Regions from separate parts of the Stenotrophomonas oleivorans genome, predicted to be linked through region 1. Evidence: predicted binding sites of a transcription regulator. Region 1 holds the regulator's gene; the other holds the start of a gene.
The links. Region 1 encodes FliA, which starts transcription of late flagellar genes. Its sites were predicted from a motif close to TAAAGTTTNNCNNNCNNNGGCCGATAA; they were not measured.
Positions count from the first base shown of each region.

Region 2: MG068_RS21280 (methyl-accepting chemotaxis protein) is a predicted target of FliA. The motif match lies at 7,158-7,184, and genes of this name have one in related genera.

Region 1 is NZ_CP031167.1:2,104,703-2,119,236, forward strand. It holds gene MG068_RS09915 (chemotaxis protein CheA) at 1-1,915, opposite strand, end outside; gene MG068_RS09920 (response regulator) at 1,961-2,326, opposite strand; gene MG068_RS09925 (STAS domain-containing protein) at 2,323-2,631, opposite strand; gene MG068_RS09930 (chemotaxis protein CheW) at 2,916-4,136, opposite strand; gene MG068_RS09935 (ParA family protein) at 4,133-4,915, opposite strand; gene motD (flagellar motor protein MotD) at 4,920-5,936, opposite strand; gene MG068_RS09945 (flagellar motor protein) at 5,938-6,678, opposite strand; gene MG068_RS09950 (chemotaxis protein CheA) at 6,780-8,612, opposite strand; gene MG068_RS09955 (protein phosphatase CheZ) at 8,615-9,220, opposite strand; gene cheY (chemotaxis response regulator CheY) at 9,220-9,612, opposite strand; gene MG068_RS09965 (RNA polymerase sigma factor FliA) at 9,670-10,413, opposite strand; gene MG068_RS09970 (MinD/ParA family ATP-binding protein) at 10,410-11,297, opposite strand; gene flhF (flagellar biosynthesis GTPase FlhF) at 11,284-12,906, opposite strand; gene flhA (flagellar biosynthesis protein FlhA) at 13,052-14,534, opposite strand, start outside.
Region 2 is NZ_CP031167.1:3,965,460-3,979,993, forward strand. It holds gene mdoH (glucans biosynthesis glucosyltransferase MdoH) at 1-1,038, opposite strand, end outside; gene MG068_RS18330 (TonB-dependent receptor domain-containing protein) at 1,532-3,577, shown strand; gene MG068_RS21115 (hypothetical protein) at 3,638-3,808, opposite strand; gene MG068_RS18335 (DUF2628 domain-containing protein) at 4,026-4,412, shown strand; gene MG068_RS21280 (methyl-accepting chemotaxis protein) at 4,508-7,039, opposite strand; gene MG068_RS18345 (NAD-dependent epimerase/dehydratase family protein) at 7,250-8,143, opposite strand; gene MG068_RS18350 (S41 family peptidase) at 8,242-9,153, opposite strand; gene MG068_RS18355 (MarR family winged helix-turn-helix transcriptional regulator) at 9,204-9,668, shown strand; gene MG068_RS18360 (DUF4434 domain-containing protein) at 9,674-11,158, opposite strand; gene MG068_RS18365 (M24 family metallopeptidase) at 11,366-12,622, shown strand; gene MG068_RS18370 (CerR family C-terminal domain-containing protein) at 12,615-13,289, shown strand; gene MG068_RS18375 (KGG domain-containing protein) at 13,425-13,730, shown strand; gene MG068_RS18380 (MFS transporter) at 13,741-14,534, opposite strand, start outside.

The sequences.
Region 1 (14,534 bases):
CAAGGATGGTGGCACCGGATACCCCGCCGATGCGGCGGTAGTTGTTCTCGATGTTCTTCACCACCACCTGCTGCTGGCCGACCAGCTCGTCCACTTCCAGCGCAATTTTCTGGCCATCACCTTCAACCACCACCACCAGCGATTCGCTGCCCGGTGCGCGGTTGCCGTAGCCGTAGTACTCGCTCAGCGACAGGATCGGCAGATACTCGCCACGCACGCGCAGCACGCGGCCTTCGCCGGCCATGCTGCGGATGTCCTCGGCCTGCGGCTGCAGGGCCTCAAGCACATAAGCCAGCGGCAGGATCAGGGTTTCACCGGCCACCGCCACGGTCATGCCGTCGAGAATGGCCAGGGTCAGCGGCAGGCGGATCAGCGTGCGGGTGCCAGCGCCGAGGCTGCTTTCGATCTGGACCTCGCCCCCCAGCGCCTGGATGTTGCGGCGGACCACGTCCATGCCGACGCCACGGCCGGACAGGTCGGTGACTGCATCGGCGGTGGAGAAACCCGGCTGGAAAATCAGGTCCCAGACCTGCGAATCGGTCGGGTTGTCCGGCACCGCCAGACCGCGTTCGGTGGCCTTGGCCAGGATCTTGGCACGGTCCAGGCCGCGGCCGTCATCGCTGACTTCGATGACGATATGGCCGCCCTGATGCGAGGCTGCCAGGGTGATCGTGCCGGTCTCGTCCTTGCCCGCACCGCGACGTACGTCGGGCATTTCCAGACCGTGGTCGATCGAGTTGCGCACCAGGTGCACCAGCGGATCGGCGATCTTTTCGATCAGGCCCTTGTCCAGTTCGGTGCCTTCGCCGACGGTGCGCAAGCGTACCTGCTTGCCGAGGCGGCTGGACAGGTCGCGGACCAGGCGCGGGAAGCGGCGGAACACCGCATCGACCGGCAGCATGCGCACGCCGATCACCGCTTCCTGCAGGTCGCGGGTGTTGCGTTCAAGCTGGTCCAGGCCGGCGAACAGGCTCTCGGCGTGCACCGGGTCCAGCGCGTGCGAGACCTGCTTGAGCATGGCCTGGGTGATGACCAGTTCGCCGACCAGGTTGATCAGCGCATCGACCTTGTCGACGCTGACCCGGATCGAGGTTTCGGCTTCCTGGCCGCCAGCGCTGCTGGCAGCGGCGGCGGGTGCCGCCGGTACAACGGCAGCCGGTGTGGAAGGGGCGGGTGTGGCAGGTGCCTCGGTGGCAAGGCTCGGCGGCGCAGCCGGACGGATGTCCAGTTCGCAGTCGTCCAGCACCCAGGCGAAGGTGTCTTCGATCTTGCTGCGCGGCACCTTGCCGACCAGGCCCAGGTCCCACGCCAGGTGGGCCTCCAGCGGGTCGAGCTGGGCGAAGCCGGGCAGGCGTTCCATGCGCGCGGCGACCTGCAGCGAACCCAGGTGCTCAAGTTCGCGGATGATGCGCAGCGGGTCGTTGCCGCTCATGAATAGCGATGGCGCCGGGGTGAAGCCGATCTGCCAGGCTTCCGGCGTATCGTCCACCTTGGCTGCGGCGGCCGCGGGGGCGCTCGCTGCGGCCTCCCCGGAAAGAACCGCCTCCAGGCGCGCCTTCACCGCAGCAACTGCGGCGGGATCGGCGGCCTGGCCGTGTTCGGCTTCGCGCAGCAGGGCGCGCAGCACGTCCACCGAGGACAGCATGGCGTCGACGGCGTGGCCTTCCAGCGCCCGCTTGCCGGCACGCAGCTCATCGAGCAGCGTTTCCAGCACATGGGTCAGGCCGGCGATCGCGTCGAAGCCGAAGGTGCCGGCGCCGCCCTTGATCGAGTGGGCGGCGCGGAACACCGAATTGATGATCTCCGCGTCCTGCTGCCCCGATTCCAGGGCCAGCAGGCCAGCCTCCATCGCGTCGAGGCCTTCGCGGCTCTCCTCGAAGAAGGTGGCGTGGAAGCGTTGCAGGTCCATGCTCATGGCAGTGGTGGTCCGGAAGCGAAGAGGGGGAGCGGTGGCGGGCGATCAGCCCAGCACTTTCTGCACGGTGGCGACCAGCTGTTCCGGATTGAACGGCTTGACCAGCCAGCCGGTGGCACCGGCGGCCTTGCCTTCGGACTTCTTGTCGGCGGCCGATTCGGTGGTCAGCATCAGCAGCGGCGTGAACTTGTAGTCCGGCAGCTGGCGCAGTTCGCGGATCAGCGCGATGCCGTCCATGTTCGGCATGTTGACGTCGGTGACTACCGCATTGAAGCGCTGGCCCTTGGCGCGACCGAGCGCGACCGCGCCGTCTTCAGCTTCTTCGACGGCAAAACCGGCCGAGGTGAGGGCGAAGGACACCATCTGGCGCATTGACGCCGAATCGTCCACCACCAAGATACGTGCGCTCATGCAGCGTTCTCCACAGATTTCAGGTTGTCATGGGTTACGTCCAGGCCCAGGGCCTGGGTGACGCCCAGCAGGCGCGCGGCGTCACGGAAGGTTGCAGTGCAACCGAGGAAGCCGGTGCCGAGGCCTGCCTCGCGGCGGGCCTGCACGAACGCACACAGCACCTGCACGGCGGCCGTGTGGATGCGGGCGACCTGGCTGGCATCCAGGGTCAGCTCGCCTGCCTGCGCCACCAGCGGGGCGAGGCGGTTCTTGAGCTCGGTGGTGCTCTCGATGCCGAGATCCCCACCCAGTTCGACAGTGCTCATCGTTGCTCCGGACAAACGGTTCCGTGATCCATAACGGCACCCCGGTGGGGTTCTTTAGGGGAATCGACGCGGTGCGTCGATGCGGGCGCAGCTGAAAAGGGGACGGAGGGGATCAAGTCGCAAGCGACCTGGCTCTACGGCAGCCCCCTCGGCAACGGCGACCGCGCAGTGGGGACGTAAGGTGTTGATCCAACGGATCAACTCCTTGCGTCCCCGACAGGCACCGCGTCGGCGCAAAGCGCCGAGCCACTTGCGACTTAATCCCCTCCGTCCCCTTTTTTCGTTCAACTCAACAGCCGGGTGGCATCCAGCAGGATCATCGGGCGCTGGCTGACCCGGGCGACGCCACGGAACAGGTCGTTGGAGATCTGGCAGATGCGCGCGGTATCGGGCGGTTCGATCTGCGAATCGGTGAGGTTGGCGACATCTTCCACTGCCGACACGCGCAGGCCGATGGTCTCGCCGTCTTCCTCCAGCACCACGATGCGGGTCTGTGAGTCGTCTTCGGCGGCCGCGGCGCCCAGGTGCAGGCCGAGATCCATCACCGGTACCACCTGGCCACGCAGGTTCATGATGCCCAGCATGGCCGGCGCAGTGCCGCGCAACGGCAGCAGCGGCACCGGCAGCACCACTTCCTGCACTTTCAGCAGTTCCAGTGCATAGGCCTGGGTGCCGCAGCGCAGGCGCAGCCAGCGCGAGGTGCGCTCGCCGGCGCGTCGGTTCTGCGGATGCGGGCTGCTGGCGGGCCGATGTGCCTGTGCCTGCAGCTCCTGCCAGCTGCTCGGGCGGTTGCCTGCTGGCGCGTCCACGGCCACGCGCGGGGGCGGTGCGGCATCGGTGCGCGCAACTGGAGCGGGTGCTGTGACCACGGCCGCTGGTGGCGCAGGAACGTCCTCGCCGCCGGCAGCGGCCTCGAACGCGGCCTCCAGGCCGGGGCTGTCGGTGTGGGCGAGTCGATGGCTGTCGGCCGGATCGGTCTCGTAGATCACTTCGTCCGGCAGGTCGTCCCATGTAGGTTCCGGGCCAGACTTGGCGGTGGCGGTGGCGGTGGCGGTGGCGGGAGCAGGGGCCGTCTCGTGGATCACCTCGTCAGGCAGGTCATCCCAGGTCGGTTCGCGCTCGGGGGCGGCGACAGGCATTGCGGCGGCCTCGAAGGCGGCCTCCAGTGCTGCGTCGTCCTCTGCCGCGGCAGCAGCAACAGTCTCCGTTTCGTAGATCACTTCGGCGGGCAGATCGTCCCAGGTGGGTTCGCGCTCAGCCGTTGCGGCCGCGTCGAAGGCGGCTTCGAGTGCGGCGTTGTCGACGGCAGGCGCAGCGGCGACGGTCTCGGTTTCGTAGATCACCTCGGCCGGCAGGTCATCCCAGGTCGGCTCGCGTTCGGCGTCGGCTGCAATTGCCGGGGACGCTTCGTCGCTCGCCGGCGGCGGTGCAGCCGGTGGTGCCGCGGCGATCGCTTCGCCCAGCAGTTCGTCCAGGTAGTCGTCCAGTACACCGGTGCTGTTCATGCGGCCTGCTCCAGAGCGCGGGCATCCTCGCCGAGGATCCAGTTCAGCGCGCGGCGATAGGCGGCCAGGCCGCGGCCCGGGTAATCCTCACCAACGCTCGGCAGGGTCAGGCCGGCGGCGTTGCTGATGCGGGTGTCGATCGGAATCGCGTCTTCCCACACACGGGTGCCGTGACGATCCTGCATCGTGCGCAGCGACTCGTTGCCTGCGCGGGTGCGGCGGTCGAACAGGGTCGGCAGGATCGAGATCGGCAGCGGGCGGCGGCGCGAGCGTTCGACCATCTCGCCGGTGCGGACCATGCCATCCAGGCCATGCAGGGCCAGCGGCTCGGCCTGGGTGGGGATGATCAGGCGATCGGCTGCGGCCAGCGCATTGATCATCAACAGGCCGAGGGTGGGGGCGCAGTCCAGCAGGATGTAGTCGTGCTGGCCCTGGTGGCGGGCAAGCGCATTCTGCAGTGCCAGGCCAAGGCCGGGCTGGTTGGCGCTGCGTCGCTCCAGCGTGGCCAGCGCCGACTGCGCGCAGACATAGTCCAGGCCATGGATGCTGCTGGCATGGCACAGGCTGGAAAGATCGGCGGGCGGGGCGCCGAACAGCTCCAGCACGCCAGCCGGCGGCGGGTCCACCGGTACGCCGAACGCGCGGCTGAGCGAGGCATGCGGATCGAGGTCGATCAGCAGCACGCGATGGCCAAGTGCGGCCAGTCCGCGGCCGAGGGCGAGGGTGGTGGTGGTCTTGCCGACTCCGCCCTTCTGGTTGGCGACTGCCCAGATGCGCATCGGATTACTCCTTCATTGCCGGGGGAACGGCGGCGCCGACGCGGCTGCCAGCCGGCACCGGCGGCAACTTCACCGGTGCGATGGGGGAGGTGGGGGCGGTAGCCGGAGTTGCCGCGGCTTGTTCGGTATCGGTGTTCCGGGTGGCGCCGGTGGCTGCGTTCAGGCGCTGGCCGAGTGGGTCCACCGAGTGCGAGGTGTCGGCCAGGATGATGACCATCACCCGGCGGTTGCGGTTGCGGCCCTGTGCGCTGTCGTTCTCTTCGCGCGGGCGGAACTGGCCGTAGCCGACCATCGCCAGCCGCGACGGCTGCACGCCCTGGTCGGCGAACAGGTGCACCACGCTGGCCGCGCGCCCGGCCGACAGTTCCCAGTTCGACGGGAAGGTGGCGGTGGCGATCGGCACGTTGTCGGTGTGGCCTTCCACGCGCACGCTGTTGGGCACGTCGCGCAGGACCTCGGCCAGGCTGGCCAGGGTCTGCCGCGCATGCACGTCCAGCGCCGCCGAGCCGGTGGGGAACAGGATGTCGCTGTTGATCTCGACTTCGATCCACAGCTCGGTGCGGCGCACGCTGATCATGCCGCGGTCGATCAGCGGCGCGAGCGCGGCGGTCAGGCGGTCGGCGATGCTGTTGAGCTGGCGCTCGGCGCGCGCGATCTGCTCCTGGTTGTGCACCGAAACAGGCATGCGCATCTGCGAGGTCATCGACGGCAGCAGGGTCGGGTCGTGCGACGGCGCAGGCGCCGAGGGCCCGATCTTGGTGCCGGACTTGATCACCGAGGGGCTGTCCCAGCCGCCACCCTGCACCTGCTTGTTGCCGACCTGTACCGGATTGATCGTGCGCGGCGCGCCCCCGAAGGCATCGGTCAGCGCGTCGGCCATGATCCGGTACTTGCCTTCGTTCACCGAGGAAATCGCGTACATGACCACGAAGAAGGCGAGCAGCAGCGTCATCAGGTCGGCATAGGGGATCGCCCATGCTTCGTGGTTGGCGTGCTCTTCGTGGTGCTTGCGGCGGGCCATGTCAGTGCAGGAAGCCGGAGAGGTTGGTTTCGATGTTGCGCGGGTTTTCGCCCTGGGCGATCGAGATCAGGCCTTCAATGACCATTTCGCGGTCGCGGGTGTTGTGCGAGATCACACTCTTGAGCTTGGCGGCCACCGGCAGGAACAGCAGGTTGGCCGAAGCGATGCCGTAGATGGTGGCGGTGAACGCTGCGGCGATGCCATGGCCGAGCTTGCTCGGGTCGGCCAGGTTCTTCATCACCGCGATCAGGCCAAGCACGGCACCGATGATGCCCAGCGTCGGTGCATAGATGCCCATCGCTTCGAAGACCTTGGCACCGGCCTGGTCCTGGTGTTCCTGGCTGCCCAGTTCGATTTCCAGCATGTGCCGCATCGATTCGGGTTCGACGCCGTCCACCAGCAGCTGCAGGCCCTTGCGCAGGAACGGGTCCTGCTGTGCTTCCACCTGCGATTCCAGGCCCAGCAGGCCCTGGCGGCGGGCGATGTTGCTCCACTCGACGATCTGCTGGATCAGTTCGCGGCGATCGCTGTGCGGCGGGCGCACGACCCAGCGCACGATCTTGAAGGCATGCTTGAACACCGCCGGCGAGGTGTGCAGCAGGATCGCGGCGACGGTGCCGACGATGACGATCACGAACGCCGCAGGCGACCACAACGACGCCAGGCCGGCGCCCTTGAGGATGCTGCCGCCGACCAGCGAGGCCAGGGCGAGAAAGAGTCCAATGAGGCTGAGTCTATCCATGGTTCCGGTATCGGCGTGTATGAATGGGACTTGAGACACCGGTAGATCGCGTACAGACGGTAGTCACAGTTTTCGGGGCGCCGGGCATGGCCCGGCGGGGTTCATCGCAGCCCGTCCACGTCCAGGATCAGCGCCATGCGACCATCGCCGATCAAGGTTGCACCGGCATAACCGCGCAGGCCGCGCAGCGCTTTCGGCAGCGGCTTGATGACCACTTCCTCACGCCCGCGTACCTGGTCCACGACCAGCCCGAAGCGCGCTTCGCCAGCCTGCAGCACCACGATGGTCAGCAGGGGCGAGGCGGCCGGTGTCACATCCAGCCACTGGCGCAGATCGACCAGCGGCAGCGTGTGCGAGCGGCGGTCGAGCACGGCACGGCCATCGAACCAGCCCAGCGAGGTGCGCGGCGCGTGCAGCACTTCCATCACGCGGGCCAGCGGCAGCGCATAGACGTCCTCGCCGGCCTGCACCAGCAGGGTCGGCAGGATCGCCAGGGTCAGCGGCACGCGGATCAGGAAGCGGCTGCCACGGCCCAGCTCCGACTGGATCTGGATCTGGCCGCTCAGTTCGCGGATGCGTGACTGCACCACGTCCATGCCGACGCCACGACCGGAGATGTCGGTGACCTGCTGCTTGGTCGAGAAGCCGGGCAGGAACACCAGGTGCAGGCACTCCTCGCTGCTCAGGCGCGCGGCGGCTTCCGGATCGATCAGGCCCTTCTCGCGCGCCTTGGCACGCAGCTTTTCCGGGTCGATGCCGGCGCCATCGTCCTGCACCTCGATGCTGACGTAGTCGCCTTCCTGCTGTGCGGACAGGCGCACATGGCCCATCCGTGGCTTGCCCTGTGCCTCGCGCAGGTCGGGCATTTCCACGCCATGGTCGATGGCGTTGCGGACCAGGTGCACCAGCGGGTCGGCCAGCGCTTCGACCAGGTTGCGGTCGAGCTCGGTCTCGGCGCCGATCAGTTCCAGGTCCACTTCCTTCTTCAGCGAGCGGGCGACGTCGCGGGCAACCTTGGGGAAGCGCGAGAACACCTTGCCCACCGGCTGCATGCGGGTGCGCATCACTGCCGACTGCAGGCGGGCGGTGGCGATATCCAGCGTGGACACGGCGCGGTCCAGCTCTTCATCGCGCAGGCGTGCACGCAGGGTCTTGAGCCGATTGCGTGACAGCACCAGTTCGCCGATCAGGTTGACGATCGCGTCCAGGCGCTTGGTGTCCACGCGCACGGTATGTTCGGCCTCGGCCAGCGGCTTGGCGGCCGGCTTCGCCACCGGTGCCGGTGCGGCGACCGGGCGCGGCGCTGCGATCGGTGCCGGTGCCACCACGGCCGCAGGCTTGGTGCCCGGTGCGGCGCCACCGTGCAGCTGGTCGAGCAGGGCTTCGAACTCGTCTTCGCTGATCAGTCCGTCGTCGGCCTTCTTCGCTGGCGCGACCGCGGTCGGCGCGTTGCCACCATGCAGCTGGTCGAGCAGCGCCTCGAATTCGTCGTCGGTGATCAGGTCGCTGCCACCCGCGGTGGGTGCTGCTGCGGCGGCGGGTGCAGCCACGGCACCGCCGTGCACGTCGAACTGTGCGATCAGGTCCGGCGGCGCATAGCCCGGCTCGGTGCCGGAGGAAACCGCGTCCAGCATCGACTGCAGGTAGTCCAGCGATTGCTGGGCCGCGTCGAAGTGGTGGGCCTGCAGCACGGCCTGGCCGGCACGTGCGGCGCCCAGCGCCTCTTCAGCGGCATGGCACAGCTCTACCATGGCGGTGACGCCGAGGAAGCCGGCGCCGCCCTTGAGCGTGTGGTAGCCGCGGAACACCGCGTTGAGCTGGTCGCTGTCCTGCGGTGCCTGCTCCAGCGACACCAGCTGTTCGCCGAGGCGATCCAGGATCTCCTGCGCCTCGATGATGAAATCGGCAGTGATGTCGTCGGATACCGCGCTCATGCTTACAGCCCCAGATCCGACAACAGGTCGTCGGCGTCGTTCTGCGAGACCGCGTGGCGGTCCAGTCCCTTCAGTGCCGGCCCGGCCAGTTCCGGGTCGGTGCGATGCTGTTCCGGCGGCAGGCCGAGCGCGCCGAAGCCTTCGTGCACGCGGCGGACGATGCCGACCACGCGACGGATGATCTGCCCGGTCAGGTCCTGGTAGCTCTGGGTCAGGGCGATCTCGGTCAGGTTGTGGCGGATGCGCTCGAGCTGCGCGTCCTGGCCCGGCTGCAGGCCTTCAGCGCGCAGCTGTTCGGTCAGGCTGCGGCATTCCTCGGCCAGGTCCAGGGTGCGGTGCGTGGCCTGTTCGGTCATCGCCACCACGTGGTCCAGTCGCGCGCAGGCGTCGTCCAGTTCGCCGGCTTCGCTCGGCACGGTCGGCAGTTCGCCCAGCGCCTGTCCCAGCTCGCGGGCCAGCCGCGAGAGGCCGCTCATCATCGGCTGCGTGCGCAGCGCGACCAGCCCGTCGATGCGCTGCCGCCAGGCGGCCTCGTCACCGGATTCGAGCGCGTCCAGGGCCTCCTGCAGGCGCAGGGCGAGGGCGTTCTTGTCGACCGTGGTATCCATCAGGCGCTGGCCGCCAGGCGTTCGAAGATCTTGCCGAGCTTCTCTTCCAGCGTCTGCGCGGTGAACGGCTTGATGATGTAGCCGTTCACACCGCTCTGGGCGGCTTCGATGATCTGCTCGCGCTTGGCTTCTGCCGTGACCATCAGCACCGGCAGGGTCTTCAGCTTGGCATCGGCACGGATCGCCTTGAGCAGCTCGATGCCGGTCATCACCGGCATGTTCCAGTCGGTGACCACGAAATCGAACGGCTGGCTCTGCAGCAGCGACAGCGCGGCATGCCCGTCCTCGGCTTCGGCGGTATTAGTGAAGCCCAGATCGCCCAGCAGGTTCTTGACGATTCGACGCATGGTCGAGAAGTCGTCGACGATCAGGATGCGCATGTTCTTGTTCAAAGCAGAATTCCTTTGTTGTTCATTCCGGACGGCCGGGGGCAGCCGCCTCGGGGATGTTCATTCTTCGAGGCCTGCGTCGGCAGCCTCGAACAGCTTCAGCCGGCCACGCAGGCGCAGTACCGCCTGGCCGTGGATCTGGCAGACCCGCGACTCGCTCACGCCGAGCACTGCGCCGATCTCCTTCAGGTTCAGTTCCTGCTCGTAGTACAGCGAGAGCACCAGTTGTTCGCGCTCGGGCAGGTGGCCGATGGCCTTGCCCAGCTCGCGACCGAACTCACCGCGCTCCAGTACCTGCTGCGGGGTCGGCCCGCCTTGGGCGACGGTGTCCAGCTCGCCCTGGTCCTCGATGCGCGATTCCAGGCTCAGCACCTGGCCACGTGCAGCGTCTTCCATCAGCCGCAGGTACTCGGGCAGCGGCATCTCCATCGCGGCGGCCACTTCAGTGGCGCTGGCGGCACGGCCACTGCTCTGCTCCAGGCGGCGGATGGTGGCGGCGGCATCACGTGCACGGCGGTGCACCGAGCGCGGGACCCAGTCACCACGGCGGATCTCGTCGATCATCGAACCACGGATGCGGATCGAGGCGTAGGTCTCGAAAGAAGCACCCTGGTCGGCGTCATAGCTGCGCGAGGCTTCGATCAGTCCCATCATGCCGGCCTGGATCAGGTCATCGACCTCGACGCTGGCCGGCAGGCGCGCGGCCAGGTGGTGGGCGATGCGCCGCACCAGGTCCGAATGCTGGGCGATGACTTCGTTCGCCGCCGAGCGCTGCACTTCCCTGTACTGGGCTGCGCCTTTCATGCCGTCACCCCACGCTGCTTGAGGATGCGTTCGAGGAAGAACTCGACGCCGCCACGCGGTTCGGTCGGCGCCTGCCAGCGCGCGGTACGGCGCGCGATCTCGGTGATCGCCAGCGCCGCCGGGCTGGACGGATAGGCCTTCACCACCGGCTGCTGGCGCTGCACCGACAGGCGCAGCCAATCGTCCTGCGGCACGCAGCCCAGGTAGTTCAGCGAGACATCGGCAAGGAACTTCTCGCAGACGCGGGTCAGCTTCTCGTACAGCACGCGGCCCTCGTTGGGGTCGCGCACCATGTTGGCCACCACCTGGATGCGGTCCACGCCACGCTCGCGCGACAGCACCTTGATCAGTGCGTAGGCGTCGGTGATCGAGGCCGGCTCGTCACAGACCACCACCACGGTGTCCTGTGCGGCCTGGCAGAAGGTCAGCACGCCATCGGTGATGCCCGCGGCAGTGTCCACCACCATGATGTCCAGCTCGCGCTCCAGTTCGGAGAACACGTTGACCAGGCCAACGTGCTCGGCCGGGGCCAGCTCGGCCATGTGGCGGCGGCCGGATGCGGCCGGGACCACCAGCACGCCGTTCGGGCCTTCGACGATGACGTCATCCAGCGTGCAGCGGCCGGCGACCAGGTCGGCCAGCGTAAAGGTGGGGTTCAGGCCCAGGATCACGTCGATGTTGGCCAGGCCGAGGTCGGCGTCCAGCAGCAGCGTGCGCTTGCCCATGCCAGCCAGCGCCACGGCCAGGTTGGCCGACACATTCGTCTTGCCCACGCCGCCCTTGCCGCCAGTGACCGCAATGGTGCGCACAGGGCCGAGCGGCTCGCTGCGGGTGGCCGACAGCGGGAAGGTCTTGGTCAGCTTGGCGTACTCACGCGACGGCATGGTTCAACTCCGGGTTGCAGGGCATATCGGCCGCGCGGCGCAAATCTTCAAGGCGAAGTACAAGATTGGCTGCACTGGCCCGGTGCAGGTCCTCCGGGACGTCCTGGCCATCGGTCACCCAGGTGATCGGCAGGGCATGATCCACGGCCACCGACAGGGCGTTGCCGAAGCGGCCGGTCTCGTCCAGCTTGCTCAGTACCAGACCCTGCAGGTTGGCGGCGCCGAAGCGGCGGACCACCTCGTCCATGTCGCCGAAGCTGGTGTTGGCCGGCAGCACCAGCAGGGTGCGGACCTGGCGCGCGGCACGCAGCCACTGCAGCTGGGCGGCCAGTGCGCGGTCGCGCGGGCCCAGGCCGGCGGTGTCGATCAGCACCAGCTTGTAGTCCTTCAAGCGTTCCAGCAGCTGGTCCAGGTCGGTGCCGCTGTTGGCCTCATGCACCGCGATGCCGAGCTGGCGGCCGTAGCCGTACAGCTGCTCGCGGGCACCGATGCGGGTGGTGTCGGTGGTGACCAGGGCCACGTCACGCGGCGCGTGCTTCTCGGCGAAGCGCGAGGCCAGCTTGGCGATGGTGGTGGTCTTGCCAGCGCCGGTCGGGCCGACCAGGGCGATCACGCCGCCTTCTTCCAGCGGGTCGACCGGGGCGATCGGCAGCTTGCGCGAGATCAGCCCCAGCATCAGGCCACGGCCACGGTGGGCTTCGGTCTCCAGCGGGATCTGCATGGCCACGTCGCGGGCCAGGCCGGCATCGAAGCCATACTCGTCCATCAGGTCCAGCGCGGTGGCGCGCACCGGGCAGCCGCGCAGGCGCTCGTCGGTGAAGCGGTTCATCTCGCGCTCGATCACATGGCGCATGCCGGCCACTTCCTGGCGCAGCTGGCGGATCTCGGCGTCGTCCTGGGCCACCAGGGTCAGTGCCGGGGCTGGGGCCAGCACGGGGGCAGCGCCGGTTTCGTCGCTGGCTTCGACCGGTGCCGGTTCGCTGGCGACGATCCCGGGTTGCGCTTCGGTCACGGCAGCGGTCGGCAGCGGCGGCGGCTGCACGGCCGGGGCCGCGCTTTCGTGATGCGTCTCGTGCGGCGGGTCGATCTGGAAGCGGGCGCGGTTGGCTGGTGCGGCGGTGCTGGGCGCCGGTGCGACGATGGCTTCGGCGAACGGAGCGAAGATCTGATCCGGCAGCGCCGGTTCGTTGACGGCGGCGCGTGCCAGGGTGGCGGCGAAGCCGGTGCTGCCGCGGGTCGGCACGATCTCGTCGGCGCTGTCCAGGGTGCGGCCGGTGGCGCCGACCGCAGCGCGGGCGAGGGCAGCCACGGCCGAGGTGGTTGCGGCGACCGGTTCCGGTGCCGGGGTATTGCTGCGGCGGCGGGTGACCGCGGCGATCACCGCGTCGGCGGCGGTGCGCGGCTTCGGCGCCGGCGGCGGAGCGATGTCACGACGCGAGGCTTCCAGTGCACGCTGCACGGCGCTCTCGTCGTAGTTGGCGGCGGCGACGATCTCGATGCCTTCCTCGATCCGGCGGTTGGACAGGATCACGGCGTCAGGACCATGTTCCTTGCGCACCAGGTTCATGGCCGAGCGCATGTCGGCGGCGACGAATCGTTTGATTTTCATGCTGTGGTCACGGGACGAAGACGGCGGGGTGGCGGTCGGAGAACTCGGGTGGTCGGTGGTCTGCACGGTGCGGGTTCCCCTTGGTATCTGTCTGTTGCGTTGGTTCGAAAGTGGTGTCTGTTTTCTGGCGCATCGGAGGGCGGCGTCAGCTGATCGTTCCGACCAGCTTCAGGCGCTTGTCCTCCGGCACCTCGCTGTAGGCCAGGACCGACAGCGACGGAACGCTGTGGCGGACCAGGCGGGCCAGCGCGGCACGCACCGGGCCAGGTACCAGCACGACCGCGGGCTCGTTGCGGGCTTCCTGCTTGCTGACACATTCGGCCAGGCTCTGGTGCAGTCGCTCAGCGAGTCCGGGTTCCAGCGCGGCGCCGTTGCCCTGCGTGGACTCCTGCAAGACACGTTCCAATTGTGGGTTGAGCGTGAACACCGGCAGCTCCGCCGACATTCCGGCGATCTCCTGCACGATGAAACGACCCAGTGCGGTGCGCACGGCGGCAGTCAGCACGGCCGGGTCCTGGCTGTTGGGCGCGTGTTCGACCAGTGATTCAGCGATCTTGCGCAACTGGCGGATCGGAATGCGCTCGATCAGCAGGTTCTGCAGCACGCGTACCACCGCCGACAACGGCAGTGCCTTCGGCGTCAGATCTTCGACGAGCTTGGGTGCGCTCTTGGCCAGGTTGGCCAGCAGGTGCTGCACTTCTTCGTGGCCGAGCAGTTCCGGCGCGTGTTCGCGGATGAGGTGCGAGAGGTGGGTGGCCACCACGGTGGCTGGATCGACCACGGTATAGCCCAGCGTTTCAGCCTGGGCACGCTGGTGCGGTTGGATCCAGGTGGCATCCAGGCCGAATGCGGGGTCCTTGCCGGCGATGCCTTCCAGCGCGCCGAGCGCGCTGCCCGGGTCCAGGGCCAGTTCGCGGTCGGGGTGGATCTCGGCGGTGGCCACCGGTACGCCGTGCACCAGCACGCGGTAGCCGTTGGCCGGCAGTTCCAGGTTGTCGCGGATGTGCACCGACGGGATCAGGAAGCCGACGTCCTGGGTCAGCTTGCGCCGCACGCCCTTGATGCGTGCCATCAGTTCGCCGCCCTGGCTGCTGTCCACCAGCGGAATCAGCCGGTAGCCGACCTCCAGGCCCAGCGGATCGACCGGGCGCAGTTCGTCCCAGCTCAGTTCGGCAGTCGGAGCCGGCGCGGCCGGGCGGCCGAGTGCGTTGAGCGCGGCAGCGTCATTGCCTGCGGCTGCCGGATCGGTGGCCGCGGCCTTGCCCTTGCGGTAGACCTTCCAGGCGATGAAGCCGAGGATCGCGGACAGTGTCAGGAAAGCGACGTTGGGCATGCCCGGCACCAGGCCGACCACGCCGATGATGCCGGCGGTGATCGCCAGCGCGCGGTACTGGCCGAACACCTGGCCGGTCATGGCCTGGGCCATGTCCTGCGAACGCGAGGCGCGGGTGACCAGCATGGCCACGGCGCTGGAGACCAGCAGTGCCGGCAGCTGCGCCACCAGGCCATCACCAATCGACAGCAGGGTGTAGGTGGCAGCGGCATCGCCGAACGGCATGCCATGCTGCAGCACGCCTACGGCCAGGCCGCCGAGCATGTTGATGAACAGGATCAGGATGCCGGCAATG
Region 2 (14,534 bases), 1.9 Mb from region 1:
GACGAAGTCATGGCTGAGCACGTGACCACCGAACGGCTTGCGCCCCGGCAGCGCCGGCAGCCCGGCTTGATCGGCGAAGGCGCGGGTGCGGATGATGGCGTTGTGGCCCCAGTAATTGCTCTCGGCACCGTGCCACCAGGCCACGCCACGGGCGATCACCGGCCCGTACACACGGCCGCCGAACTGCTGCATGCGCGCGAACAGGGTGCGCCCGCCGATCACCGACGGCAGGGTCTGGATCAGGCCGACGTCGGCGTTGTGCTCCATGCCGGCCACCAGACGCACGATGCTGTCGCCGGTCATCAGGCTGTCGGCGTCGAGGATCAGCATCTGCGGGTAGGCGCCGCCGAAGCGGCGGACCCAGTCGGCGATGTTGCCGGCCTTGCGCCCGCTGTTGTCGCCACGGCGGCGGTAGAACAGCCGCGCCTGGCCATCGGGCACGCGCTCGCGCAGTTCGGCGAACACCTGCTCCTCGGCCCGCGCGATGTCTTCGCGCCGGGTATCACTGAGCACGAAGAAGTCGAACCGGTCGAGCTGGCCGGTGGCGGCCACCGACTCGTAGATCGCCTGCAGGCCGGCCAGCAGCCGGCGCGGATCTTCGTTGTAGGTCGGCATCAGCAGCGCGGTGCGGCTGTGCACCGTCGGCAGTGGCTTGTCCGGGTCGATGCCGAGGCGATACCCCCGGTCGAACACGGCAGTCAGGAAGCCGGCCACGGCGCTGGCGAAAGACAGCGCGATCCAGGCGAACAGGCCGACAAACAGCACCAGCAGGCAGGCCTCGAGCACGCTGATGCCATTGGCCGACAGCACCCGCCACATCATCCGGGTAGCGATGGCGGTCATCGCCAGCGTGCCGCCGAAGATATAGAACCGGCGCAGGCCGATCAGCCGCGGCGAGGTGCGGTGGCGGCGAACCTTCAGCTGGCCTTCGCGCAGGGTCTGCTCGGGCATCTGCAACGGCGATTCGGCCGGCAGCAGCGTCCAGCCGGCATCAAGCCGGGACGTATCTGCTTCCGCATGGATGGTCTGCACCTCCATTGCCGCCTACTCCGCGCAGTCGGCACGGCCGGCCATCCCGGCCGGGCTGCATGCACCAAGGTTCCCGGCGCGCTTTCCCGGCGCCCGCACTTGTCCTGGCTGCGTCGGCGTCACGCCACGCAGTCGCTGTCTGTCACTACCGGAACCCACACGATCTCCAACGGGGCGGAATCGAAAATGCGGCTCAGTCTAGGGCGCCGGATGTAAGCCGAGTGCGAAGGTCTACGCCGGGATTTATCCCCATTCAGCAAACAGCAGGCGAGTGCCGGGGCAGGGGAACGGATGTCACTTGGTCGCCCCAGGTACTGGATCGTAACAAACGCGAACGGTTATCATTTCATTAACCAGGCAGGTCACCGTCTTCCGCACGGCCGAGACCCACCCAGCTGCGCCGGTTCCAACCCAGCGCCCAACGACCCATGGAAGGGGGCTGCCTGCTGTCTGCGTGCGCCTGCTGCTTCCACCGGGTCCCCCTCCTCCGATGGAAGCCGTCATGTCCCTGTCGTTCCGTACCCCTTCCGCGCGCCTGCCGCGCACCCGCCTGGCCTGCGCTCTGGCCACCGCCTGCCTGCTGGCCCTGCCCGGCCTGGCCGCCGCAGAGGCCAGCGCCGATGCCTCCACCAAGGATCTGGATACCGTGGTGGTCACCGCCTCGGGCAACCAGCAATGGATCAAGGATGCACCGGCCAGCATCAGCGTGATCAGCCGCGAGGACATCGAGCGCCAGCCGGTGCACGACCTGGCCACCCTGCTCAGCCGCGTGCCGGGCGTGACCGGTGGCCTCAGCGCGGTCGGCGAGCAGTCCAAGATCAAGCTGCGTGGCATGCCGTCCAATTACACGCTGGTGCTGGTGGACGGCAAGCGCATGGGCAGCTCGGCCTCGACCAACTACCGTCCCGACCTCGGCCGCCAGGATCTGAACTGGATCTCGCCCGACCAGATCGAACGGATCGAGGTGGTGCGCGGACCAATGTCGTCGCTGTACGGCTCCGACGCCATGGGCGGCGTGATCAACATCATCACCAAGCGCATCGGTGATGACTGGAACGGCAGCGCCACCCACAGCTATACCCGCCCGGGTGATGGCAAGCGCGGTGATACCCAGCAGATCGGTGCGACGTTCTCCGGCCCGCTCGGCGAGCGCTTCGGCCTGCGCATCGGTGCCAACAGCATGCGCCGCGACTCGGACCGCTCCAACGGTGGTGTCTATGGCAATGCCTACGCCGGCGAGAAGGACCGCAATGTCGACGCGCTGCTGCAGTGGAAGCTCAGCGATGCGCAGGAACTGTCGCTGGAAGCCGGCCACGGCGTGCAGCAGGCCTTCATCGACGCATCGCTGGAAAAGCAGGACGAAGGCGCCTGGGGTGCCAGCGAACTCAAGCGCAGCTCGCTGGCGCTCAACCACGATGGCAAGTGGAGCTTCGGCAACTCGAAGCTCAGCGCCTACTGGACCGAGTACAAGAACGACATCGGCGCCACCGGCCGCTCCGAGGCGACCGATACGATCATCGAAGGCAGCCTGACCACGCCGTTCACCCTGGGCGTTGAACACCAGTTCGCCGTCGGTGGCCAGTGGAAGCGCCAGGAACTGACCAATACCGATACCATCGGCCGCGCGCCGATCGACTATGCCGGCAATGCCGTCAGCGGCTCCAACCTGGAAGTGGATACCTGGGCACTGTTCGTTGAGGACGAACTGAAGCTGCACCGCACGCTGGCGCTGACCCTGGGCGCACGCCTGGATCATCATGAGAAGTTCGGCAGCCACGTCAGCCCGCGTGCGTACCTGGTCTGGCACCCGGCCGAACAGTGGACGATACGTGGTGGCGTCTCCAAGGGCTTCCGCGCGCCCAGCCTGACCGAGAATTCGGCCACCGCGGCCACCCAGTCCGGCGGCCGCGGCTGCACCTCGCTGATTCCGCTGGGCTATACCCGTGGCGGCTGCTACATGGCCGGCAACCCGGACCTGGACCCGGAAACCAGCACCAACCGCGAGATCGGCATCAGCTTCGACAATGACCTGTTCGATGCCGGCCTGACCTACTTCCATACCGACTTCAAGAACAAGATCGAGTACGCGCCCCTGGGCAAGTTCAACGGCATCTGGTGGACGCGCATGAGCAACGTGCAGCGCGCGCGCACCAGTGGCATGGAAGGCAACTTCAATGTCCGCTTCGGCGAGCAGTGGCGCTGGCGCACCTCGGCCACCTGGATGAAGGAAGCCAAGAACCTGACCACCGGCAGGAATCTGATCGATACGCCGGAGTTTTCCGGCTATTCGTCGCTGGACTGGACGCCCAACACGGTGTTTTCCAGCAGCCTGTCGGCGCAGTACACCGGCAAGCAGACCGGTACCGCCACGACCTTCCTCAAGGCCTACACCCTGTATGACCTGACCGCAGCCTGGAACGTCAACGAGGTACTGACCCTGCGCGGCGGCGTCAGCAACCTGGCCGACAAGAAGCTGTATGCGGAAGGCTCCACCGACTACTTCGTGGCCGGGCGCAGCTACTTCATGAGCATGACCGCGCGGTTCTGACCGGCGGCGCGCGCCGCGATCGCGCTGGCAGCACGCCAGCGCGATCGGCGGTGTTGCGGATTACTCGCTTTCCAGCGCGGCCGCGGCCGCGTTCTGCGTAGCGGCCGTGCGTGCACGGTCCATCGCTACCGCCAGTTGCTGGCGTGCGAGCAGTTGTTGTGCCTGCACCACTTCAGGTGTCGGCAAGAGCACCGGTCCCGGTGCGTTTTCCGGTATAGCAGGTGTAGTCATGCAACCTCCATGGACATCCCGCCGCCGCCCGGGTTCAGCTGGGGCGGCAGCGGAACTGCGCACCCTATCCTAAAAACAAGGCGGATGGGTGACGGTGCGGCGCCCCGCCGCAGGCCTGCACATGCCGGGCGCGTCACATTTTTGACGGTTGAGGGTAGTTTCCTGAACCGTAGGCCTCGTATCATGTAACCGTTTTCCTACAAGGACGTAATCGTCAATGAACACCGTCGACCTCTCCCGCTTCAGCCCGAAGTGGCAGTTCCGCTTCAATTTCTTCCAGCAGCACGGCGCTCCGAAGGAGCCGCGCTTCAAGGAAGCCTGGAAGGCGCTGTCCTTCGGCGACCGCCTCAAGATCAACATCAACTTCTTCGCCTTCTTCTTCGGCTTCATCTACCTGTTCATTCTGGGCATGTGGCGCAAGGCGCTGGTGGTGATCGGCATCGGCCTCGTGCTGGGCATCGTGTCCCTGTTCCTGCCGGACATCATCGCGCGCCCGCTGTTCATCGCCATGAACTTCCTGGTTGCCGCCAGCACCAACTACAGCTACTACCTGGAGCAGGTGAAGGGCAAAGCCAGCTGGAATCCCTTCGAAGGCATGTTCTGACGCGATGCTGCCGCCGCACTCCGGCCTGGCATAGCATCAAGCAGAAATGAAGACGCCCGGCCTTGGCCGGGCGTCTTCATGTGCGCGCAACAGGATCAGGCCGCGCGGCGGACCGTAGCCACCGGCTCGGCCTGCAGGCGGAAGCGCGAGACCGCCACCGCCAGCTGCTCGGCCTGTTCTTCCATTGCGCGCGCAGCGGCACTGGCTTCTTCCACCAGCGCGGCGTTCTGCTGGGTGGTCTCGTCCATCTGCACCACGGTCTGGTTGACCTGCTCGATGCCCGCCGACTGCTCGCGCGAGGCTGCCGAGATCTCGGCCATGATCTCGTTCACTCGGCCGACCTGGCCGACGATTTCCTGCATGGTGCGGCCCGCGCCGTGCACCAGCTGCGCACCGGCACCGACCTGCGCCACCGAGGCGTCGATCAGCTCCTTGATCTCCTTGGCCGCGCCTGCCGAGCGCTGGGCCAGCGCACGCACTTCGCTGGCGACCACGGCGAATCCGCGGCCCTGTTCGCCGGCACGCGCCGCTTCCACCGCCGCGTTCAACGCCAGGATGTTGGTCTGGAACGCGATGCCATCGATTACCGAAATGATCTCGGCAATGCGCTGCGAGGAGGCCTCGATCTGTTCCATGGTCTGCACCACCTGGCTGACCACCTGCCCGCCTTCGCTGGCCACGCCCGCCGCGGAGCCGGCCAGGGTGTTGGCCTGCAGCGCGTGGTCGGCATTCTGGCGCACCGTGGAGGTCAGCTCTTCCATCGAGGCCGCGGTCTCTTCCAGGTTCGCCGCCTGCTGCTCGGTGCGGCGCGACAGGTCACTGTTGCCGGCGGCAATCTCACCCGCCGCCAGGCGGATGCTGGCCGCCGACTGCTGGATCTGGCCAACGATCTGGGTCAGCTGCTGCACGGTGCTGTTGGCATCGTCGCGCATCACCGCGAACACGCCGTGGAAGTCGCCCTGCATGCGCGCGCTGAGGTCGCCTGCGGCAATCGCGCGCAGCAGCGTCGACAGCTCGGCCAGGTTGTGGTCGCTGACCTGCATCATGGTGTTGAGGGTTTCCACCATGCGGCGGAAGTCGTGGTCGAAGCGCAGCGTGTCGCCGCGCACCGCGAAATCGCCGGCCGCTGCGGCGGCGGCCAGCTGCTGGATCTGATCGTTGATCGCCGCCAGGTTGCTCTTGGTGGTGGCCATTGCAGCGGTGAACACTGCCTTCTCGCCCGGCAGCGCTTCCATGTCCACGCTCAGGTCACCCACCGCATAGCGCTGCATCACGTCGACCAGGCGCTGGGTGACGGCGTTGCTGGAGGCCACCAGCTGGTTGCTGTCAGCCACCATCCGGCCGTACTCACCCGGGAACGCCGAGGCGTCCATGCGGTAGCTGATTTCACCGGCGTCATGGCGACGCGCCATTTCCGCCTGCGCCGCCATCACCGACTGCAGCTGCCCCCGCATGCCCTGCATCGCGTCCAGCAGGCGGCCCACTTCGTCGTTGCTGCGTGCCGGCAGGGTGCTGTCCAGCTTGCCCGCGGCGACGTCGCCGGCCACGCGCACGGCTTCGGCCAGTGGGCGGATCGCCAACCGGCGCAGCAGCACATAGACACCGGCACTCAGCGTCAGCGCGGCCACCACACCAACCAGCAGGGTCAGCCACAGCAGCTGGCGCGCCTCGGCCACGATCACCGCGTGCGGCATCACCACACCCAGTGCAAAGCGCTGCGGCGCATCGCCCACACGCAGCGGCACGTATACGCGCACGTTGCCGGCGGCATCCGGAGTGAAGGCTTCGAACCGGCGGTCGGCGGCGATGTCTGCCAGCATGCTGCGGGTCAATGCGTCGCCACGCGGCTTGCCGATTTCGGCGGCATTGGCCGAGGCCAGCACCACGCCATTTGGCGAGAGCAGTTCGACGCGCCCGGCGCCCATCGGCTTCAGCGTGGCCAGGTGCTTCTGCAGCGCCGCCAGCGAGAAGTCCACAGTGAATACACCGAGGAACCGGCCGTTTTCGATGATCGGCGTGCTCAGCGTGCTCATCAGCACCTGCTGGCCACCGATGTCGTAGGCGTAGGGCTCGCTTACCTTCGCCAGCTTGTCGCGGCTGGGCACCATGTACCAGTCACCGGAGCCACTGGCCGTCTCGGTGTAGTCGGTCATCGTCGACTGCTGCGGCTTGCCATCGTGCCAGGCCCAGTAGCTCATGTAACGACCGGTGGCATCGTGCGCTTCAGTGTTGACGAACTCGGCATCCTTGCCATCGAAGGCGTCGGCCTCCCACATGGTGCTCTTGCCCAGCCACTCGGGGTGGGTGCGCAGCTGCTCGCCCAGCACGGCAGCCAGGCTGGCACGGTCCGGAACATCGCCGCGCGCGCGCTGGGCGAGCACGGCCTCGACCATGGCGTCGTTGCTGGCAAAGGCGGTGCCCAGATCGGCCGCGACCTGGCGGGCTTCGGCGGTGGCTTCGCTGGCCATGGTCTGGCGCGAGGCGTCGATCAGGCTGGCGCTGGCCTGGCGGTAGATCAGGAACGCAGTCAGGCCGAAGCACAGCAGCGCGATCGCAGCGGTGCCCAGCATCAGCTTGTGGGCGATGCTGCCCGGGCGGCGGGCAGCGGCGGAACGGGGAGAAGGCATGGAAGGATCCGCAAGGCAGTTCAGGACGACCGGCACCGCGAGGGCACCGCGCAGGTGCGCGATCCGTCGCGCAGGCCACCGGCCGCCGGGACACGCCCGGCGCTGGAAGCGCACCGGGTTAGCGGCCGCCTGCGAACGAGGTTGAGGCGGTTCATCTGCACATTCATGAACCTGCTCAGGGTCGGGTCAGGAACCCGCCCCGCTGCCGCCCTATTCGGCCACGCGGTCCTTGATCCATTCGGCCCGCGGCAGCACCTCGATGCTGCCAACCGCGTACTGCTGCAGCACGTCGTCCGGGCCGAAGCGCGGCTGCCAGCCCAATGTGCGGCGCATCAGTGCACTGTCGTAGACGCGGTCAATGCTCAGCGGCAGCGGCCAGCCACGGCGCTCGAACTCGGCCAGCAACTGCGGGGCGCGGCGGGCCAGCACCCTGCGGGGCTGGGTCGCCAGTTCCAGGCAATCCTCACGCAGGAACGGCGTCGGTGCGCAGGCAATGTAGCGTGCGAAGGCAGCGCCCTCATCGTGCAGCAGCGCGGCATGTGCGCTGGCCACGTCGCGCGCGTCGATGCCGCGGTGCAGGCGGAACATCGCCATCCGCTCCGGTGGCTCGGGGAAACAGCGGGCCATGCGCAGCACGCGCACGCTGAAGCCCGGCGCCGCAGCGGCTTCAGCCAATGCCTCGGCCTGCAGCTTGCTGCGATGGTAGATGGTGCGTGGCAGCGGCTCGGTATCTTCATCGATCCAGCGGCAACCGCCCGCCACCACCGCATGGCCATACAGCGCCGTGGTGCTGGTCAGCACGAAGCGGCGTGCACCGGCCTCGCGGGCAGCCTGCAACAGGTGTGCAGTCGCCTCCACATTGATCTGCTGGAATACCGCATCCGGCACCAGGCCGACATGGGGTGCGTGCAGGGCGGCGGTATGGATCACCGCGTCGACGCCCTGCACTGCCCGCATCACGGCCTGACGATCGGTGACATCGGCAATGATGCGGGTGGTGGCGAATGGGCTGCGATCCAGCCCCACCACTTCGTGGGCCGCCGCCAGCGCGCCGAAGATCGCACGCCCGATCCGCCCGGAACTGCCGGTCAACAGAATCTTCATTGAGTCCATTCACTCGAAGCGCCCGGGAACTACCGGGATGCATCGATTCTAGGCACGCTGCATGTCGTCTGCGATAGGGCGTGGTTGCAATTGTGCGTTCATTCTGGCGATACCGATTGGGCCAGCAGCTGGCGGGCGACAAACAGCGGATCGTCACCGCCTGCTGCGTCAGGTGTGACGCCGGTGCGTTCCCAGTTGGTTCCGGTGCGGAGGTTGATCGGCTGCCGGTCGGGAACGCTGATCTGATAGCCATCCGGCAGCAGCACAGGATCATCGAACATATGTGCCGCGCCGCCACTTCGACTACCAACGACACGTGCCCGCCCCTGCGCCTGCAGCGAGTACGCGACGAATTCGGCGGCCGACCCGGTGCGGCGGTCGATCAGCACCACCAGCGGCTTCAGGTACAGCCCCAGGCTCGCCGGTGGCAACGGTACCGGACTGCGCTGGCCACGGCGTTGCAGTGACTGCACCTGGGTGATCTCCGCCGCCAGCAGGGTCCGCACCAGCAGGTCCGCACTGCCGTCATCGCCACCACCGTTCTGGCGCAGGTCCAGCACCAGGCCATCGGTGTCGGCCAGCAGGGTGAAGGCCGCGGCCAGCTTCGGCCGGGCCAGATCGAGCGGATAGAAGGTGCTCAGGCGCAGGTAACCGATGTTGCCTTCCAGCACCCGCACCTCGCGCACGCCCGCACCATTGCTGCGCGCATCCGCGCGCCAAGCCATCAGCCAGTCGTCCTGGCCGGCGCGGGCATCCACCCGCTCGACATGGAAGTGGCCATCGAACACGTCCAGATCCTGGTTCAAGCGTGCGCTGAACGCCTTGGGGTCCGCGCAGCTGTCCACATAGCGCTGCTGGGTGGACCAGCCGCGCACGGCCTCGGCAATGCGCGCGCCTTCGGCCACGTCCAGGTACTGCGCCTGTATCGCCGTGGCCGCCGCCTGCAGCACCGCGTCCTGGGCCGGGCAGGACGCCGCCAGCAGCGCGCCCAGCATCCACGAAACCGCCATGACCGCACCCCATGTTGATGATATGTAAGTGCTTATATATCATCGCCAACATGGATCTCCAACATGCCACCCTGGGAACACTGCTGCGGGCCCTGCTCGACCAGCTCGACCCGGCGGTCGAGCAGGCCTACCGCGACCTGAAACTGGACTACCGGCCGCGCTACACCCCGGTGCTGCGCACGCTGATGGCGCAGGGACCCTGCCGCATCAAGGATCTCGCACTGGCCTGCGGGCTCAGCCATTCGGCGCTCAGCCAGACGGTTTCAGCAATGGTGCGCGACGGCTGGCTGCACGCTGCGGTCGGTGAAGACAGCCGCGAGCGCATCCTGCAGTTGAGCCCGCGCGCGCTGCAGGCGTTGCCGGCGCTGCAGGCGCAGTGGCAGGCCACGGCACGCGCGGCGCGCAGCCTCGATGCCGATCTTGGACAGTCATTGGAGCAGGTGCTGCGCGAGGCACTGCAGGCGCTTGAACAGCGGCCGTTCGCGCAGCGACTGCGTGGCACGCCCCAACGCTGAGGCGCTTACTGCTCGGCCGCCATCTCGATTTCACTGAGGAACGTCCAGCTGCCATTGGCCAACCGCAGCTCCAGCGTGCGGCACTGCGCGGCAAGCGGCGCGGCGTTGCCCAGCACGTATTCCTCTTCGGTCGAACCGCTCAGTCCGGCCTGGGGGAATGGCGCCGACAGCACACCGATCTTCACCGCAGCGGCGCCCGGCTCGGCACACATCACCTCCACAGCTGTCGGCGTGACGATGCCCCACGCCGGGCGGGTCATCGTATGCAGGCCGATCCAGTCCACCCGCCGGCGCTGGCCCAGGTCGATGGTGATGCTGGCGTTGCCATGCACGCCTACCCAGCCTGCATCCATCGGGTTGCGCGGATCCCCCACGCGGCGATCGAACAGCTCGTGGCCACTGCTGTCCGGATATTTCGCATCCGGTGCCACGCTGTAGCTGTACGTGGTCTGCACCGGATCGACGAGGTAGGACGCGCCGAGCCCATACAGCCCGCGATAGGTGTTCATCAACCGCGGAGATTCGGCATAGCCCTGGCCGGGGCCGACCACCTCGGACATGTGGTACTGGTTGAGCCAGGCAACGCGCTTGCCGGCCGAACGCGCGCTCCACAACTGCTGGTTGATGCGCTGCACCGACGCGGAGCGATAGGCACCGGACAATCCGTTGCCGGTTTCCAGGAACAAGGGACTGCCATGGTTGAACAGTTCGATGTCGGCCCACAGGCCGCTGGCCCCCAGCGCCGCCGACAGCGCCTCGTAATACGCCTCGGTGGAATGACCCGGGCGATCCCACTGGAACAGGCGTGCATGCGAGGCGGCGCCGATGCCGTCCTGCCAGATCTGCACATCCACGCCGGTGGCCGTACGGAACTGTGCAGCAGCCCGGCCCACGCTGGCCGGATCCACGCTGGATGACGCCAGGTAGGGGGCCACCATCACCGGCCGCGCGGGCGTACTGCCTTTGAGCGCCGTCACGATCGCACGGTAGAACGGCGCGCGATCAGCCGGCACCTGTGCTGGCTCGTCGGTGATGTACCAGCCAGCGAACGCCGGATGCGATCCGTACTGTTGGCCCAGCTGGGCCAGCGACTGCGCCGCATCCTGTGCCACGGCCGTTGCGTTCTGCCCCTGCCAGAAGGTGGCGCACTGCCCCGAGCTGTAGGTGGTGCCGACCACGACCTTCATGCCGCGCACGGCCGCCGCATCGAGCACGGTGCCGAGCTTGCCGGGAAAGCCGGCAATCCATTCGAAATCCTGCACGCCGCTGGCGCAGCCGACGCCGGCACGGGTGGCACGCACCTGACCGAGGATGATCGTGTCGTTGCCCAGGTCCTGCAACTCATCCAGGAACAGCGGCAACTGCGCGGCCGGAAGTTGTTCGTCGCTGCCCGAATAGCCGACGTGGACAAAGCTGCCGGACAACAGGGGGCTGGCCGCATGGACGGGGGCGGTACAGGCCAGCACTGCGATCAAGCCAATCCTGTTCATGTTCTACGTCCCTGTCGTGGCCAGGCGAGTGGCGTTGTTGCGCATCCTATCAACAGCAACGGTGGCCCCATCACGATCATCGACAACGCTGCGCAATCGCCGACTTCAGCTGCCCCCGCAGCAGCGCACGTGCAATGCCGATTCAAGCGGTTGATTCATTCATCTGCGTGATCGAGCCTGCGCGCTCCTTCCCCTGGAATACTCCTCATGCGCACGCCGCCCGCACCGCTCAGCCTGATGGAACGCGACCGCCGCTGGGCCCTGGCCCGCGACCTCATGGCCAGTGAACGCCTCGATGCCCTGGTTGTGCATGGCGACCGGGAAGCCGCCGCACCGGCCGGGTTCTCGCCGGACTGCTACTTCACCAATGACCGGCCCGGCTCGATCGTGGTGTTCGTCGGCGACCAGCCGCCACGGGTGTTCACCTTTGCCTCGCTGATGATTGCCGACCACCTGCAGGCCTGCCTGCGCGGCGACCTGCAGTGGATCGCACCCGAACAGTTGTGGGTTGGCAAATCCGGTCTGGAGGTTGGCCGCTGGCTGCAGCAATGTGGCCTGCACACGGCACGTATCGGCGTGCTGGGGCTGGAGCCCTATCCACCGTTCTACTTCGACGGCGCGATGCCCGCGCGCACCCTGCAGGGCATGCAGGCGGCGGTGCCGAACGCGGAATTCGTACCGGTATATCGTGCGTTCTTCCAGCGCGCCTCGGTAAAGAGCCAGGAGGAACTGGCGCTGATTGCGCATGCCGCCTGGATCGGTGAATCCATGAGCGAGGCGCTGCGTGCCACTGCTCGCCCCGGTGTTTCGGAAGCCGAACTGGTTGCCGCAGTGACAGCCGCCTGTTTCTCGCTGGGGGGCTATACCGCCGAGGTGTTGCTCGGCTCGGGTCCCGAGTATGTGGGCTGGGGACCACCCGCCTGGCAGTATCGTGCGCAGCCGCCGCGCATTCTGCGCGATGGTGACCTGGTGCTGTCGGAGATCTTCGCACTGTACGGGCTGATGGAAACCCAGCATCAGGCCGCGGTTGCCATTGGCGAGGTGCACGACGACATCCATCGCGCCGCTGCCGTCGCCCGCAGCAGCTACGAAGCAGGCCTGTCCGCACTGCGCGTGGGCAATACCTTCGGCGATGTCGTCGACGCGATGGAAGCGCCCCTGCTGGAGGCGGGCGGCTGGCACGTGCATCCGTTGGTCCACAGCCTCAACCCCTATGGACCGATTGGCTTCGGCCGTGCACCGGGCATCGAAGCGCTGCCGGAGGCCGCGCGCTATGCGCACATCGCGCCGCTGCCGACTGTCGGGCGCGAACTGCCCCTGCAGGCCGGCATGTGCTTCGCCTTCGAACCGAACTGTGCATTCGGCCGGCACATGGCCAACATCGGCGGTACGGTCATCGTCGGCGCGGACGCGGGTACCGCGCTCAATGAAAACTCGACACGGCTGATGCAGGCCGATGCCTGAGTTCATCGCCCATCTGCAGACACCGGCACGGCGGCGCGCGGCCGAGACGCGCAGCGGGCAGACCCGAGCCCGACTGCTGCACGCGGGGCTGCAGCTGTTCAGCGCGTTCGGCGTGGAGGGTGTGCGTACCCGCCAGCTGGTGGACATGGCCGGCTGCAGCCAGTCAGCCATTCCCTATCACTTCGGTGGCAAGCAGGAACTGTATGCCGCCGTACTGCAGCGCTGCGCTCAAGCCATTGCCGAGCGATTGCCGCTGCCGGCAACGCCACCCAACGGCGCGCGGCAGGCCGCGCAGCAGCTGCAGCAGTTGATGCGGGCATTCGTCCATGCCTTGCTTTCGGCGCCGGATGCAGGTCCACGCACGCTGCTGTTGGCGCGCGAACAGATCCAACCGACGGCGGCGTTCGCCAGTGCCCACCGTACGCTGTTCGAACCCCTGCACTCCACGTTGGCCGCGTGCGTAGCGTGCCTGCGCGGCAGCGAACCATCCAGCGCCGAGACGGTGCTGCGTACCCACGCCCTGCTCGGCCAAGCGATCGTCTTCGCCGTCTCCCACGGAGCTCTGCAGGCGCGACTGAACCAGGGAGCTCCCTTGGCAGACGTAGAGACGATCGGGTCGGTGGTCAGTGGCATGGCACTGGCGGCAGCGAAGGCAGCGCCCGCCTGAATGGCTGCCTGATCAGCCCCGTGCGCAGGGCGCGTGAAAACCGGGGCGAAGATGGCGACCTGGACTTAGCGTGCGATGGCCAAGCATGGATGCCGTCGTCTACGAAGGCGACGCCCACACCGCAGGAGATTTCACATGACTGAGCAGAACCCGCGCAGCTCCAACCGGGGTTTCGCATCAATGGACCAGGAAAAGCAGCGCGCGATCGCTGCCAAGGGCGGGCGCGCCGCACATGCCTCCGGCAACGCGCATGAATTCAGTCCGGCCGAGGCACGTGTCGCAGGCCGCAAAGGCGGCGAGGCGATCAGCCGCAACCGCCAGCACATGGCCGAGATCGGTCGTGAAGGTGGACACGCTCGCCACGCCAATGCGCGCCAGCAGCAACAACAGCCTCAGGAGATCGAACGCACGGCAGCGGGTCCGCAACGCCAGCAGGGCTGAATGCAGCGCGTCAGGCCGGTGCGCGCTGCCGATACAGCCCGAGCGCCGCAAGCAGGGCCAGCGCACCGGCCACAGCCATCGCCCATCCGAAACCACTGGCCATCGCACTGCGATACCACGTCAGCATCTGTGGCGTGGCGTGCATCGAGCCCGGTTGCAGAATCAGTTCGCGCGCCTGTGCCGCCAGCTCCCGCTGCCCGGCCGCCTGCGCGGACGCGGCGAACTGCTGCACGGCGCGCTGGCCCATCAGGCTGCCCAGCAGCGCGATGCCCAGGCTCATGCCTGCCTGACGTAACGCGTTCATCGTGGCTGAGGCAATACCCGCGCGCTCGACCGGCGCGCTGGCCATGACCGCCATGCCGGTCGCCGGCACTGCCAGCCCCATTCCAATGCCAAGCAGCACCAGCACAGCACTGGAATAGGCGTGCGAAGTAGCCGGTTCGAACGTGGCCATCGCGCACAGCGCCGCCCCGGCCAGGGAATAGCCCAGCACCAGCGCGGCGTGCAGCCCGAGGTGGGCGACCAGACGCCCGAACAACAGCGAGACGGCACCCATCAACAGGAACTGCGGGGCCAACTGGGAGCCTGCCAGCGCAGCGTTATGCCCCTGTGCCTGCTGGAAGAACAGCGACAGGAAGAACAGGCTGGCATAGGCAGTGAAGCCCAGCACGAACGAGGCCAGGTTGAACATGCCGAAGCGGCGGTCGGCAAACAGGTCCAGCGGCAGCAATGGGCGTGCCACCCGGCGTTCGACGATGCCGAACAGGATCAACCCGGCAGCTGCCACGCCCAGCGCCAGCAGCG